Regions from separate parts of the Pseudomonas marincola genome, predicted to be linked through region 2. Evidence: predicted binding sites of a transcription regulator. Region 2 holds the regulator's gene; the other holds the start of a gene.
The links. Region 2 encodes LexA, which represses DNA repair genes until DNA is damaged. Its sites were predicted from a motif close to CTGTNTNNNNANACAG; they were not measured.

Region 1: recN (DNA repair protein RecN) is a predicted target of LexA. The motif match lies at 1,363-1,378, and genes of this name have one in related genera.

The regions. Positions count from the first base shown of each region.
Region 1 covers NZ_LR215729.2:3,869,336-3,877,111, reverse strand. The annotation lists gene recN (DNA repair protein RecN) at 1-1,338, opposite strand, end outside; gene grpE (nucleotide exchange factor GrpE) at 1,533-2,102, shown strand; gene dnaK (molecular chaperone DnaK) at 2,203-4,119, shown strand; gene dnaJ (molecular chaperone DnaJ) at 4,325-5,467, shown strand; gene dapB (4-hydroxy-tetrahydrodipicolinate reductase) at 5,672-6,475, shown strand; gene carA (glutamine-hydrolyzing carbamoyl-phosphate synthase small subunit) at 6,683-7,776, shown strand, end outside.
Region 2 covers NZ_LR215729.2:2,900,511-2,908,286, forward strand. The annotation lists gene PMYSY11_RS13510 (S-methyl-5'-thioinosine phosphorylase) at 141-875, opposite strand; gene nagZ (beta-N-acetylhexosaminidase) at 886-1,884, opposite strand; gene PMYSY11_RS13520 (L,D-transpeptidase) at 1,906-2,430, opposite strand; gene PMYSY11_RS13525 (TetR/AcrR family transcriptional regulator) at 2,478-3,185, opposite strand; gene lexA (transcriptional repressor LexA) at 3,442-4,047, shown strand; gene sulA (SOS-induced cell division inhibitor SulA) at 4,058-4,528, shown strand; gene PMYSY11_RS13540 (hypothetical protein) at 4,605-4,838, opposite strand; gene PMYSY11_RS13545 (DUF6586 family protein) at 4,916-5,434, opposite strand; gene topA (type I DNA topoisomerase) at 5,503-7,776, opposite strand, start outside.

The DNA of each region.
Region 1 (7,776 bases), 970 kb from region 2:
CACCTGAATCGCCAGGCTGATACGCGACAGTTCGCCGCCTGAGGCTACTTTGGCTAACGCCTTCATCGGCTGGCCGGGGTTGGCGCTGACCAGAAACTCGACGTGCTCCATACCGTTTGGATGGGGTTCATCCAGCTGGTTGGCTTGCAGGGTGATGCTGAATCGCCCGCCTGGCATACCCAGCGTTTGCATCTCCGCTTCTGCCGCGACTGCCAGCTTATTGGCCGACTCCGCCCGGCGATTGCTCAGCTCCAGCGCCTTTTCCTGATAGTGACGCTCATACGAGGCCAGCTCTTCGGTCAGGCGCTCAACAGCCTGATCATCGGCATTCAGGCTTTCGAGTTCTTCAAACAGTTGCTGTTGCAGGGCTTCAAGTTCCTGCGGCTGAGTGCGGTGCTTACGTGCCAGTGTGTAGATGGCATCGAGGCGTTCTTCGAGTATTTGCAGGCGCTCGGGGTCTGCGTCGAAGTGGTCGAGGAAGCGATTAAGCTCACCGACGGCTTCTTCCACCTGAATCTGCGCGCTGCCAAGCATGTTGGCGGCTTCAGTCAGTGCGCCGGGTTGGCCTTTGAAGCTGCCCAGGCGATTGAGACTGGCGGTGAGTGCAGATAGCACGTTGCCAGAGTCGCTTTCGCTGCAAAAGTCGATTACCTGACGGCAAGCGCTGAGCAGGCTCTCGGCATTGGTCAGGTTCTTGTGTTCCTGCTCGAGCTGTTCCAGTTCGTTTTGGCCAAGCCCCAGGTTATCGAGCTCTTCGAGCTGATAGCTGAGCAGTTGGTGACGCGCGCGTTGTTCGTCGCCGATGTTGGCGATGCGGGTCAGTTCGCTGCGGGTTTGCTTCCAGCGTTGCGCGGCCAGTTGCACTTGGCGCGCCAGATCCTGGCAGCCGGCGAACTCGTCGAGCAGGCGGCGATGGGTTTCGGCCTTGAGCAGGGATTGGTGTTCATGCTGGCTGTGGATATCAATCAGCAATTCGCCAAGGGCTTTTAAATCCCCGAGCGGGCAGGGCGTGCCGTTGATGTAGCCGCGTGAGCGCCCTTCGGCGGTTATCACTCGGCGCAAAATGCACGGGCCGTCCTGTTGCAGGTCACGCTCCGCCAGCCAGGCCTTGGCCTCGCTGATGTCGCTGATGTCGAAGCTGGCGAGAATGTCCGCTTTGTCTGCGCCGGGGCGCACCACGCCGCTGTCTGCACGATCGCCCAGCGTCAGGCCCAGCGCGTCGAGCATGATCGACTTGCCCGCGCCGGTTTCGCCGCTGATGACGCTCATGCCGCCGTCCAGCTCAAGATCAAGATGCTCAACGATTGCGTAGTTATGTACGGACAGGTGCACCAGCATGGCGTGGCCTCCCAGAAATTAGGTCTGGTTATTTATACAGTAGTTTATTTGTGCCTTGCAATTACCTTGGGATGAGATTGTGTGCAGTTGGTCGTTTGCGCGTATTAAGGCCTTGAAGCCACACAAATAGCCCCCATATAGACGGCAGACGCGTGAGTTATCGACACCACGCCAGTTATTGACAGGAGGAACGCATGGCTGACGAACAGACCCTGAATACGCAAGATCTCGAGGAACAAGTAGCGCCGGACGCTGCCTCGGGTGATGACCTGGCTGCTCGCGTAGAAGCGCTGGAAGAGCAGTTGGCCGCTGCGCAGGATCAATCGCTGCGCGTAGCTGCTGATTTACAAAACGTGCGTCGCCGCGCCGATCAGGATGTCGAGAAGGCGCACAAGTTTGCCCTGGAAAAATTCGCCAACGACCTGTTGCCCGTTGTGGACAGCCTGGAGCGTGGCCTTGAGATGACCAGCGCCGAAGATGAATCGATCAAAGCGGTTCGTGAAGGCATGCAACTGACCCTCAAGCTGTTCCAGGACACGTTGGCGCGTTACCAGTTGGTTGCTGTCGACCCGCAAGGCGAGCCATTCAACCCTGAGCATCATCAGGCAATGGCCATGCAGGAAAGCAGCCTGGTCGAGCCGAACAGCGTGTTGCAAGTTTTCCAGAAGGGTTACCTGTTGCACGGTCGTCTGCTGCGCCCGGCCATGGTCGTGGTCAGCAAGGCACCGGCACCGGCTTCACCTTCTATTGATGAGCAGGCTTGAAATATTTCCTCAAGCCCCCATTTAACAGTCAAGCGTATTAGAGCTACCGCTGCTGAGCTAGAACCAGCGGCGGAATAATCAAAGTTTCGGGAGAGCAAACATGGGTAAAATTATCGGTATTGACCTGGGGACTACCAACTCCTGCGTCTCCGTTCTTGAAAACGGTAAAGCCAAAGTTATCGAAAACGCCGAAGGCGCACGTACCACGCCATCGATCATTGCTTATGCAAATGACGGTGAGATCCTGGTAGGTCAGTCGGCCAAGCGTCAAGCTGTGACCAATCCGCACAACACCCTGTACGCGGTTAAGCGTCTGATCGGTCGTCGTTTCGAAGAAGAAGTGGTTCAGAAAGACATCCAGATGGTGCCGTACAAAATTGTCAAAGCTGACAATGCGGACGCCTGGGTTGAAGTAAACGGCCAGAAAATGGCCCCGCCACAGATCTCGGCTGAAATCTTGAAAAAGATGAAGAAAACGGCCGAAGACTATCTGGGCGAAGCGGTCACTGAAGCGGTGATCACTGTTCCTGCGTACTTCAACGACAGCCAGCGTCAGGCGACTAAAGACGCCGGCCGTATTGCGGGCCTGGACGTTAAGCGCATCATCAACGAGCCAACCGCAGCTGCTCTGGCTTACGGTATGGACAAGGCCAAGGGCGACCACACTGTCATCGTTTATGACCTGGGTGGCGGTACGTTCGACGTTTCGGTTATCGAAATTGCTGAAGTTGATGGCGAGCACCAGTTTGAAGTGTTGGCAACCAACGGTGACACCTTCCTCGGCGGTGAAGACTTTGACATTCGTCTGATCGACTACCTCGTCGACGAATTCAAGAAAGAAACCGGCATGAACCTTAAGGGTGACCCGCTGGCAATGCAGCGTCTGAAAGAAGCTGCTGAGAAAGCCAAAATCGAGCTGTCTTCGAGCCAGCAGACTGACGTTAACCTGCCGTACATCACTGCAGATGCGTCCGGTCCTAAGCACTTGAACGTGAAAATTTCGCGCTCCAAGCTTGAAGCGCTGGTTGAAGACCTGGTTCAGCGCACCATCGAACCTTGCCGCATCGCGTTGAAAGACGCCGGTGTTGATGTGAGCTCGATCAACGACGTGATTCTGGTCGGTGGCCAGACTCGTATGCCGCTGGTGCAGAAGCTGGTAACCGATTTCTTCGGCAAAGAAGCCCGTAAAGACGTTAACCCGGACGAAGCTGTTGCCATGGGCGCGGCCATTCAGGGTGCGGTGTTGGCTGGTGACGTTAAAGACGTACTGCTGCTCGACGTATCGCCTCTGACCCTGGGTATCGAAACCATGGGCGGCGTGATGACTGCGCTGATCGAGAAGAACACCACGATTCCGACCAAGAAGTCGCAAGTGTTCTCGACCGCTGATGACAACCAGAATGCCGTGACCATTCACGTGCTGCAGGGCGAGCGTAAGCAAGCTTCGCAGAACAAGTCGCTGGGCAAGTTCGATCTGGCTGAGATTCCGCCAGCTCCGCGTGGTGTTCCGCAGATCGAAGTGACCTTCGATATCGATGCTAACGGCATCCTGCACGTAGGCGCTAAAGACAAGGCCACTGGCAAGACTCAGTCCATCGTGATCAAGGCCAACTCGGGTCTGTCCGATGAAGAGATCGAGCAAATGGTTCGTGATGCCGAGGCTAACGCTGAGGAAGATCGCAAGTTCGAAGAGCTGGCAACTGCTCGCAACCAAGGTGATCAGCTGGTTCACGCCAGCCGCAAAATGGTCACCGAGGCAGGCGATAAGGTGACTGAAGAAGAGAAAACTGCAATCGAAGCCGCGGTCTCTGCACTTGAAGTTGCCGTTAAGGGCGACAGCAAGGAAGAAATCGAAGCGAAGATGGCTGCACTCTCCGAAGTGACTGCACCGCTGGCCCAGAAAATGTACGCCGAGCAGCCGCAGCCGGGTGCTGAGGCTCAGCCAGAAAACAACGACAAAGGCGCTGCCGATGACGTTGTTGATGCTGAGTTCGAAGAGGTTAAAGACAACAAGTAAGCGCACGCTTGCTAAGCACGCCCAGCGAATGCTCGCCGGGCGTGCAAGGCTCCAGCCGGTTGTGGTGCTAGCTAGAATCGGTATGATCCGTCGCGCGGGGGCTTGCTCCCGCGTTGGCGTGTCTGGAGAGGATGATTTGCAAGGCGTTAATCAGTGACGCGGGTGCGATGACTTTTTAACGAATTGTTCGAGGTCTTGAGGATTTATGTCTAAACGTGACTATTACGAGGTGCTGGGTGTCGAGCGCGGCGCTAGCGATGCGGAGCTGAAAAAGGCTTACCGGCGCCTGGCGATGAAGCATCACCCGGACCGTAATCCTGACGATAAAGTTTCGGAAGAGAAGTTCAAAGAGGCCAACGAGGCCTACGAAGTTCTGTCCGATGCCAGCAAGCGCAGCGCCTATGATCAATACGGCCATGCCGGTGTAGATCCAAGCATGGGCGGCGCCGGTGCGGGTGGCGCAGGTTTCGGTGGCGCTAACTTCTCCGATATTTTCGGTGACGTATTCAGCGACTTCTTCGGCGGTGCTGCCGGTGGCGGCGGTCGCGGTCGTGGCGGTGCGCAGCGCGGCAGTGACCTGCGCTACACGCTTGAACTGGATCTGGAAGAGGCCGTTCGCGGCACAACCGTGACCATTCGTGTGCCGACACTGGTCAACTGTAAGCCGTGCGACGGTACGGGCGCCAAGAAAGGCTCCGCGCCGGTTACCTGTACCACTTGTGGCGGTATCGGCCAGGTGCGTATGCAGCAGGGCTTCTTCTCGGTGCAGCAAACCTGCCCGCGTTGCCACGGCAACGGCAAAATGATTACTGATCCGTGCACCAGCTGCCACGGTCAGGGTCGTGTTGAAGAGCACAAAACCTTGTCGGTCAAAGTGCCGGCGGGTGTTGATACCGGTGATCGCATTCGTCTTAGCGGCGAAGGTGAAGCCGGCGCAATGGGCGGCCCGGCAGGTGATCTGTACGTGGTAGTGAATGTGCGTGAGCACGCGATCTTCCAGCGTGACGGCAAGCATCTGTATTGCGAAGTGCCAATCAGCTTTGCTGATGCCGCGCTGGGTGGCGAGCTTGAAGTGCCGACCCTCGATGGTCGGGTCAAGTTGAAGATCCCGGAAGGCACGCAAACCGGTAAATTGTTCCGCTTGCGTGGCAAAGGTGTTGCGCCGGTGCGTGGTGGTGGCGCGGGTGACTTGATGTGCCGTGTGGCTGTCGAGACCCCGGTTAAGCTGGATCGTCGTCAGCGTGAGCTGCTTGAAGAGTTCCGTCAGTCGTTGGCCGGTGACAGTTCTCACTCGCCCAAGGCCAATGGCTGGTTCGAAGGCGTGAAGCGCTTCTTCGGCGACCTGTGAGGAATACGCTGACAAGTTGCGATTGAGCGCTTGCAGTGTTGAATGAGCTGCTTGATGTGCAGGCCCGCTGAGGCGGGTTGCACGTTAAGCGGCTTGTTTTATTTTAGCCCCGGCCATCACGCTGTTTATGGGTTATAAAGTGCGCAGGTTGGGTGGGTTATGCGCGCCGCCTGGGCATAGGTTTTCAGTTTGGAGTTGTTTGATATGCAACGTATTGCTGTGATGGGCGCCGCTGGGCGCATGGGTAAAACCCTGATCGAGGCTGTTCAGCAGGCTCAAGGCGTAACGCTGAGCGCTGCGGTGGATCGTCCGGACAGCAGTCTGGTAGGTGCTGATGTTGGTGAGTTGGCGGCGCTGGGCAAGATTGGCGTGCAGCTGTCGGGCGACTTGAACAGTGTGCTCAATGACTTCGATGTGCTGATTGATTTCACTCACCCGACCGTGACCCTGAAAAACCTCGAAATCTGCCGTCAGGCAGGCAAGGCTATGGTGATCGGCACCACCGGTTTCAGCGTTGAAGAGAAACAGCTGCTCAGCGATGCGGGCAAGCAAATCCCGATCGTGTTCGCGGCCAATTTCAGCGTTGGCGTCAATCTGTGCCTGAAATTGCTCGACACCGCGGCGCGCGTGCTGGGTGATGATGTGGACATTGAAATCATCGAAGCTCACCACCGTCATAAGGTCGATGCGCCGTCCGGCACCGCCGTGCGTATGGGTGAGGTTGTTGCCAATGCCCTGGGTCGTGATCTGCAAAAGGTCGCGGTTTATGGTCGTGAAGGGCAGACCGGAGCGCGTGAGCGCGAAACCATCGGTTTTGCCACTGTGCGCGCCGGTGATGTGGTCGGTGATCACACTGTGCTGTTTGCTGCCGACGGCGAGCGCGTGGAAATTACTCACAAGGCATCGAGCCGCATGACCTTTGCCAAAGGTGCCGTTCGTGCAGCTTCCTGGCTGCAGGGTCAGCCGGCAAAACTGTATGACATGCAGGACGTGCTTGAGTTGAATTGAGCCACTCGATCAGTGGTGTGTAATCGATGAATTTTTAGCTTAAGTTGGGTGGACCAAAAAGCGCTTTTCCTGTAAGCTTTTCGCTTTAGTGTGTCCACTAAAAGTTACGCAGAATGAATTCATATAAAAAGCGGGATGACGGTTCACACGTCATCCCGCTTTTTTACAATCTGCGTTTGCTTCAAGCTTAGATCTTCGGAGGTTTTCTTGAGTAAGCCAGCCTATAAACCTGCCATTTTGGCGTTAGCTGATGGCAGTATTTTTCGCGGCGAGGCAATCGGTGCCGACGGCCATACCATTGGTGAGGTGGTTTTCAACACTGCCATGACCGGCTATCAGGAAATCCTTACCGATCCTTCCTATGCCCAGCAAATCGTAACCCTGACCTATCCGCACATCGGCAATACCGGCACCACGCCGGAAGATGCCGAGTCTGATCGTGTTTGGGCGGCTGGTTTGATCATTCGTGACCTGCCGCTGATCGCCAGCAACTGGCGTAGCAAGCAATCACTGCCAGAGTATCTGGTCGAGAATGGCACTGTTGCCATCGCGGGTATCGATACCCGTCGCCTGACCCGCATTCTGCGTGAGAAAGGCTCGCAGAATGGCTGCATCCTCGCCGGTGAAGATGCCACCGAAGAAAAAGCCCTTGAGCTTGCGCGCAGCTTCCCTGGCCTGAAAGGCATGGATCTGGCCAAAGTCGTCAGCTGCACCGAGCAGTACGAATGGCGCTCGACGGTCTGGGACCTGAAAACCGATAGCCACGCTGAAGTGCCAGCCAGTGAGTTGCCGTACCACGTAGTCGCTTATGATTACGGCGTTAAGTGGAACATCCTGCGCATGCTGGTTGCCCGCGGCTGCCGCCTGACTGTCGTGCCAGCGCAAACGCCTGCGAGCGACGTGCTGGCGCTGAATCCAGATGGCGTGTTCCTGTCCAACGGTCCAGGCGATCCTGAGCCATGCGACTACGCAATCACTGCCATCAAAGACGTGCTGGAAACCGACGTACCGGTGTTCGGTATCTGTCTGGGTCACCAGCTGCTGGCGCTGGCCTCTGGTGCCAAAACCCTGAAAATGGGTCACGGCCACCACGGCGCCAACCACCCGGTTCAAGACCTCGATTCGGGCGTGGTGATGATCACCAGCCAGAACCACGGTTTTGCGGTGGAAGAGAGCAGCCTGCCGGACAATGTCCGCGCCATTCACAAGTCACTGTTTGATGGCACTCTGCAAGGCATCGAGCGTACCGATAAAGTCGCGTTCAGCTTCCAGGGTCACCCTGAAGCGAGCCCGGGCCCGCA
Region 2 (7,776 bases):
GCGCCAACCCAGAGACCGCCATGTCGGAAGCCGCGATGCGGACTCCAACCTCCGTCGGATTAACAGCCCATAAAACTCACACCCCAGACAGCATAAAGGCCCGCAAGCGGGCCTTTATGCAAATCAAAACCTGAACGCTATCAGCTCAGCACTCTGGCCAATACAGCTTTAACTTTGCCCATACCCTGCTCAAGCGCACGCTCGATCTCGGCCATGGTAATCAACGCGGTGGTCTTGCCCGCTGCCGGGTTCACCACCAGCGACAGGCACGCATACGGCAGAGAAACCTCACGCGCCAACACGGCCTCAGGCATACCGGTCATGCCGACGATATCGCAGCCATCACGCTCCATGCGGGCGATCTCGGCTACTGTTTCGAGGCGCGGGCCTTGAGTGGCGCCATAAACGCCGTGGCTGCTGAATTCACAGTGTTCGGCAGCAAGCGCGGCGATCAACAGTTCACGCAACTTTTCATCGTACGGGTAGCTGAAATCAACGTGGGTCACGTGATCGAGCTCGCCTTCAAAGAAGGTGTGTGCGCGGCCCGAGGTGTAATCAATCACCTGATGCGGCACACAGAAGTGCCCGGTGCCCATGGCCATGTGAATGCCGCCCACGGCATTGACGGCAATGATCGCCTCGGCGCCTGCCTGCTTCAGTGCCCAGATGTTGGCCCGATAGTTGACCTGATGCGGCGGGATACGGTGCGGATGGCCGTGACGCGCCAGAAACAACACTTCACGCCCGGCGTATTCGCCACGCAGCACCGGAGCCGATGGCGCGCCGTACGGCGTGTCCATGTTCAATGCAGCCGTAATTGTCAGGCCTTCCAGCTGGGTCAGGCCCGTACCGCCAATGATGGCGTAAACAGTCATCAAGCGCCCCTTATTCGATTAATTGTGCGCTACGCAGCGCGTTAATGGCCTTTAACCAGCGTGGGTGCTGGCGGCATTCAACACCGGGGAATGCCTGGCGACGCATGCGCGCCAAGCCATCCGGCGCAACAACCTGCAAGCGCTGGGCTGCGCTCAACGCCAGCTCGGCGGCGGCACGATCGTTACACACCAGGCCCATGTCGCAACCGGCACTGAATGCAGCTTCGATACGGCTCGCCGCATCGCCCGCCACGTGAGCGCCCGCCATGGACAGGTCATCACTGAAAATCACGCCTTTGAAGCCCAGTTCGCCGCGCAGGATCTCCTGCAGCCAGCGTTTGGAGAAACCTGCCGGTTGGTTATCGACCTGCGAGTAAATAACGTGGGCCGGCATGACGGCGGCCAGTTGATTGCCGAGCAGGGTAAAAGGCTGCATATCTTCAGCGCGTATTTGCTCAAGGCTGCGTTCATCCACCGGAATAGCCACATGCGAATCGGCTTCAGCCCAACCATGCCCCGGGAAATGCTTGCCGGTTGCCGCCATACCCGCCTGATTCATGCCGCGAATAAATGCACCCGCCAACTCGGCAGCGCGCTGCGGCGAGCTTTCAAAGGCGCGGCTGCCCACCACTGCACTGCGCTGGTGATCGAGGTCAAGCACCGGCGCAAAGCTTAAATCGAGCCCGACAGCCAGCACTTCAGTGGCCATCAGCCAGCCGCAATGCTCAGCCAGTTCAGCCGCGTTGCTGTTATCGGCAATGGCGCGCATGGCAGGCAGGCGCACGAAACCCTGACGCAAACGCTGAACGCGACCGCCCTCTTGATCCACGGCCAGCAGAATATCCGGGCGAACTGCGCGAATAGCTGCCGACAGTTCGCGAACCTGACGCGGGTCTTCGATGTTGCGGGCAAATAAGATCAGTCCACCGACTTCGGGCTGACGCAGAATTTGCCGGTCCTCGGCCGTCAGCCAGGTACCGTCGATGTCCAGCATCAGTGAACCTTGCATGCTTGAGCTCACAAATATTCCTTAAGTAAGTGACGCCTGCGCCCATTGCGGACACGGCGCCTCATCGATCAAAACGCGGCAACCGACCGAGACCCTGTCATACAGACCGATCAAGTCGGGATTACGCAGCCGGATGCAGCCATGAGACAACGCAACACCCATGGGTTCAGTGGGCGGCGTGCCATGCAAATAGATATAACGACGAAAGGTATCCACCTTGCCCAAACGATTACGCCCGGGCTCACAGCCGCTCAACCAGAGAATGCGGCTGAGAATCCAGTCGCGCCCCGGGAACTGCTCGGCGAGCGCTGCAGACCAGACCTCGGAGGTCCAGCGGCGGCCACGCAACACGGCACCTTCCGGCAGGCCTGCGCCGATTTTGGCGCGCACCACATGCAGGCCACGCGGCGTGCAACCGGAGCCGTTGAGTTCGCCAGCACCATTCAGGGCAGTGGACACAGGCAAGCGTACAACCAGCGCTTCATCGGAAAAACCGTAGAGCGTCTGATCAGCCAGAGAGATATGTAGAAAGTTAACAGTAGACATGCGCGCTAGCTTAGCGGAACAAAGCCAGCGCGCCCACCCGTGAGCGCTTAAACCTTGGCGGTTGCGCTTGAGCCTTTGGCACGGGGAATCAGTTGCGCGGCCGCCAATGCAGGATCAGACACGCCGGTTTCCGAACGCATGCCGGCAGCGAGGAAAGGCACCATCAGGCGCATGACCTGCTCGAGCGACGTATTAACCCCGAAATCGGTTTCCGACATAGCGCGCAAAGCCTTGATACCGGACATGCTGAACGCGGCGGCGCCGAGCATGAAGTGCACGCGCCAGAACAGCTCAAGCGGCGGAATGCGTGGCGCAGCATCATGAACCAGGAGCATGTAGCGACGGAAAACCTTGCCGTAGACTTCTTCAAGGTACTTACGCAAGTGGCCCTGACTCTGGCTGAATGCCAAGCCAAGCAAGCGCATGAAGATTGACAGGTCATTACCACTGCGCGGCTTTACGGCCAGCGCCTGCTCGACCAACAACTCGAGCAACTCTTCAAGGGTAGCCTTGTAGCCCGGTGTGGCCTGACGTCGGTCAAGCTCACGCTCAAGGCTGACACAGAAAGGACCGAGGAAGCGTGAGAACACAGCCTGAATCAAGGCTTTCTTCGAGCCGAAATGATAGTTAACCGCCGCCAGATTGACTCCAGCCTTGCTGGTGATCAATCGCAAAGACGTTTCGGCAAAACCCTTCTCGGCGAACAGTTGCTCGGCCGCATCGAGAATGCGCTCTACGGTTTCTGACTGTGCCATAAACGAATACCTGACAAACACTTGTTTGAAACATACGTATTAGATGAACAGCTTGTCAAGCTACAACTTCAATCATCACATAAGTGAATAACAAGCTTTATAGCAAAGTCCACACCGATAATAACGAGACGCTTCACACAACCTGCAAGTAACACTGATTTCGGGCGACGTCATGGCAACAGTGAAAAAGGATTATTGCCAAGCTCGATCTACTGTATATAATCCCAGTCACTGTATAAAAAGACAGAGCCCAGAAATGATTAAGCTGACGCCACGCCAATCCGAGATCCTTGAGTTCATCAAGCGCTGCATCGAAGACAACGGCTTCCCGCCTACCCGGGCAGAAATCGCTCAGGCGCTCGGTTTCAAGTCGCCCAACGCCGCCGAAGAACACCTTAAGGCACTGGCCCGTAAAGGGGCCATCGAAATGACGCCGGGCGCTTCTCGCGGCATCCGTATTCCGGGTTTTGAACCCAATGAAGAAGACGGCCTGCCAGTCATTGGCCGGGTCGCTGCGGGCGAGCCTATTCTGGCACAACAGCACATCGAAGAATCCTGCAAGATCAACCCGGCGTTCTTTCATCCGCGCGCCGATTATCTGCTGCGCGTGCATGGCACCAGTATGAAGGACATCGGCATTCTGGACGGTGATCTTCTAGCCGTTCACACCACGCGTGAGGCCCGCAACGGCCAGGTCGTGGTCGCCCGGATCGGCGATGAAGTCACCGTTAAGCGCTACAAGCGCCAGGGCAATACCGTTTGGCTGATTGCTGAGAACCCTGAGTTCCAGCCAATTGAAGTCGACCTTGAACAACAAGAATTGGTTATCGAAGGATTGAGCGTCGGCGTTATACGCCGCTAGAGGAGTTCTCATGCAGTTTCCACAGTCGCACAACCGCACACAATTGCCACTGTTTGATGCGTTTCTCCCAGCTCCTGCTCTGGTGCCTGAAGCACCTGCGCACATCGAGCGAGTGGAAACACCAGAAGCATTCAGTGAAATTTCCCTACGCGGAGCCGCTGGATCCTGCCTGAACCTGCTCGCCCCAATGCTGCGAGAACTGAGCGAAAACAACGAGCAACGCTGGCTGACACTGATTGCGCCACCAGCAAGCCTCACCCAAGCGTGGCTACGCGACGCTGGCCTCAATCGCGAGCGCATCTTGCTGCTGCACCCGCGCAGCAAGCAGACGCCCTTGCAGCTGGCTCAGGAAACACTGCGTCTGGGCCGCAGCCATACCGTGATCAGCTGGCTACATCCGCTGGAACGTAAAGCCCGTCTGTTGCTTGAAGCCGCCGCCAAAGAAGGCGCCGCGCAGAGCCTGAATATCAGCCTTGGCTGAACCCGCTTAATCATTGCCGCAACAAAAAAGAGCAGCCCTGAGGCTGCTCTTTTTTGTGTGTACTCTGCCGATTAAATCAGTGCAGTACGCGCGGACCTTCATCGTGCTGAAAGTCGTTTTCAGCAAGATGACCGGCCATCTGCACGCCCACATTGAGCATGGCCTTGGCCACTTCTACGTGCTGGCCCTGCAGAAAGGTCTTGGCTTCCTCAGAGAAATCGAGCACTACCAGCGACTCTTCATCCTCTGCGCGACGCAGAGCAATGCGGCCGTCAGGTAGTTCAACGATTTCCAGAAACGAGGTAGGCATAAGTATGAATCTCCAAGTTAGCCAATTATTGTAACAGGCGACCGAGACTCACCCTAGCCCGCCGATCAAATCGCTGTTTACCACTCAGTCAGCGACTCGCGAAAGCGTCGTGCCAACGACTTCAATTCCTGACGCCACACCTCAAGCTCGGCACTGCTCAACTCGACCGGCTCTTCTTCAAGTGTCACCGAAGTGATTAGCGGCGTAGTCGGGTCTACTTTAGCCTTGCTGACCGTTTGTTGCGGCACAAAGAGATCGGCATAGGCTTTTAGTAGTTGTGCCAGCCAGGTTTCAGATTGCCCGGCAAGCTCAACCAGCTCTGCAAACTCAGGGCTCGGCGCTGCTTCAAGCAAGGCTTTATCGAGCAGAATTTCGGCGCGCGGCGCATTGCTTTGTGGCAGCCGGTAGAAACCTGCCACTTCATGGCACAGCCCAAGCAGCGCGCCGTACAAGTGAAACAGAGCCGATTCACGCTCAGCCTGAATCAACGCCGGAGAATTGATCGCCTGGCCAGCCTCGGCCTTGCGCAACGACTCCAGCGAGAGCCCGGCATAGAAGATTTTTTGATTGGTGCGGGTGTAAAGTTCGCTCGCCATGTTGGCGCCCTCCACTGCGGATCAGTTCAATATACGCGCGCCAGCGACGAACTGGCGCGCGTTATTGATCAGCGTTTCTTGTCTTCGACTTTCCACTTGCCGCCATCAAAGAACGCTTTCCAGCCAGTCGGCTTGCCGTCGACTTCGGTCTGGACATATTGCTCTTTGGTCTTGCGGCTGTAGCGCACTACAGACAGACGCCCTTCCGGGTCTTTCTTTGGTGCGTCGAGCAAGAAGTGGTATTTCGGGTCGATCTCGTCTTTATGCGGGATCAACTCAGCGACCAGCGGCGCACGTGTTTCACGGTTCTTCGGGAACTGGCTTGCGGCCAGGAACAGCCCGGAAGCGCCGTCACGCAGAATGTACGTGTCGTTAACCTTCTCGCACTTGAGTTCCGGCATTTTGACCGGATCCATCTTGGGTGGCGCCGGCTCACCGCTGCGCAGCAACTTGCGGGTGTTCTTGCATTCCGCGTTGGTGCAACCGAAGAACTTGCCAAAACGACCGGTCTTCAACTGCATCTCGCTGCCGCACTTGTCGCACTCAAGGCTCGGGCCTTCGTAGCCCTTGATGCGATACTGCCCCATCTCGATTTCATAACCCGCACAATCCGGGTTATTGCCGCAAATGTGCAGCTTGCGGGTTTCGTCGAGCAGGTAGGCATCCATCGCCGTGTCGCAAATCTTGCAGCGATGCTTGCTGAGCAACAGCAACGATTCCGACTCGCCCTCATCGTCCGCAGCAATTTCATCGCCTGGGACCAGGTTGATGGTCGACTTGCAGCGCTCTTTCGGCGGCAGGCTGTAGCCCGAGCAACCGAGGAACACGCCGGTCGAGGCGGTGCGAATCATCATCGGACGGCCACATTCGCGGCACGGAATATCAGTCAGCGTTGGCGAGTTGGCACGCATACCGCTGTCGCCATCGGCTGCCACTTCAAGCTTCTTCTTGAAGTCGCCGTAGAACTCGTCGAGCAGGTGTTTCCACTGACGTTCACCCTGCGCCACATGGTCGAGGTTCTCTTCCATGCTCGCGGTGAAACCGTAGTCCATCAGATTGGAGAAGCTTTCGCTCAAGCGCTCGGTAACGATGTCGCCCATCTTCTCGGAGTAGAAACGCCGATTGTGGATGGCCACATAGCCACGGTCCTGAATCGTCGAAATAATCGCCGCGTAAGTTGACGGGCGACCGATACCGCGCTTTTCCATCTCTTTAACCAGGCTGGCTTCAGAGTAACGCGCCGGTGGCTTGGTGAAGTGCTGAGCCGGATCGAGCTTGAGCAGCTTGAGCACCTCGCCTTCAGCCATGTCCGGCAGCACGCCATCATCGCCAGGCTTGCCGACTTGTGGCAAGGCACGGGTGTAACCGTCAAACTTGAGGATACGGCCCTTGGCGCGCAGCTCGAAGCGATCTGCAGCCACGGTGACCGTGGTCGACAGGTATTTGGCAGGCGGCATCTGGCAGGCCACGAATTGGCGCCAGATCAATTCGTAAAGACGCTCAGCATCACGCTCCATGCCGCTCAACTGAGTCGGCTTGGTGTTGACGTCGGACGGACGAATCGCTTCGTGCGCCTCTTGTGCGCCTTCCTTGCTGCTGTAAACGTTAGGCTTTTCTGGCAGGTACTCCTTGCCGTACTCACCCACGATAAAGTCACGCACCATGCTCACTGCGTCGGCCGACAGGTTGGTCGAGTCGGTACGCATATAAGTGATGTAACCCGCTTCGTACAAACGCTGGGCCATCATCATGGTTTTCTTCACACCAAAGCCCAGGCGCGTACTGGCAGCCTGTTGCAAGGTGGACGTAATAAACGGCGCCGACGGCTTGCTGCTGGTCGGTTTGTCCTCGCGCTTGGCAATGCTGTAGCTGGACGACTTGAGCGCCTCAACGGCGGCCATGGCCTGTGCTTCGTTGAGCGGCTTGAAGGCAGCGCCATTCTCACGGGCCACTTCAAAGCGCACGGTGTCCTTGTTGCCAGTGGCCAGATCAGCGTGCACATCCCAGTACTCTTCCGGGACAAAAGCGCGAATCTCTTTCTCGCGCTCAACAACAAGCTTCACCGCTACCGACTGCACACGGCCGGCCGACAGGCCACGCGCGATCTTCGCCCACAACAGCGGCGAGACCATGTAGCCCACGACGCGATCGAGGAAGCGCCGTGCCTGCTGGGCATTGACTCGATTGATGTCGAGATCGCCCGGCTTGGAGAACGCCTCTTGAATGGCTTTCTTGGTAATTTCGTTGAACACCACCCGCTTGTAGCGGCTGTCATCACCACCAATGGATTCGCGCAGGTGCCATGCAATGGCTTCCCCCTCGCGATCCAAGTCGGTTGCGAG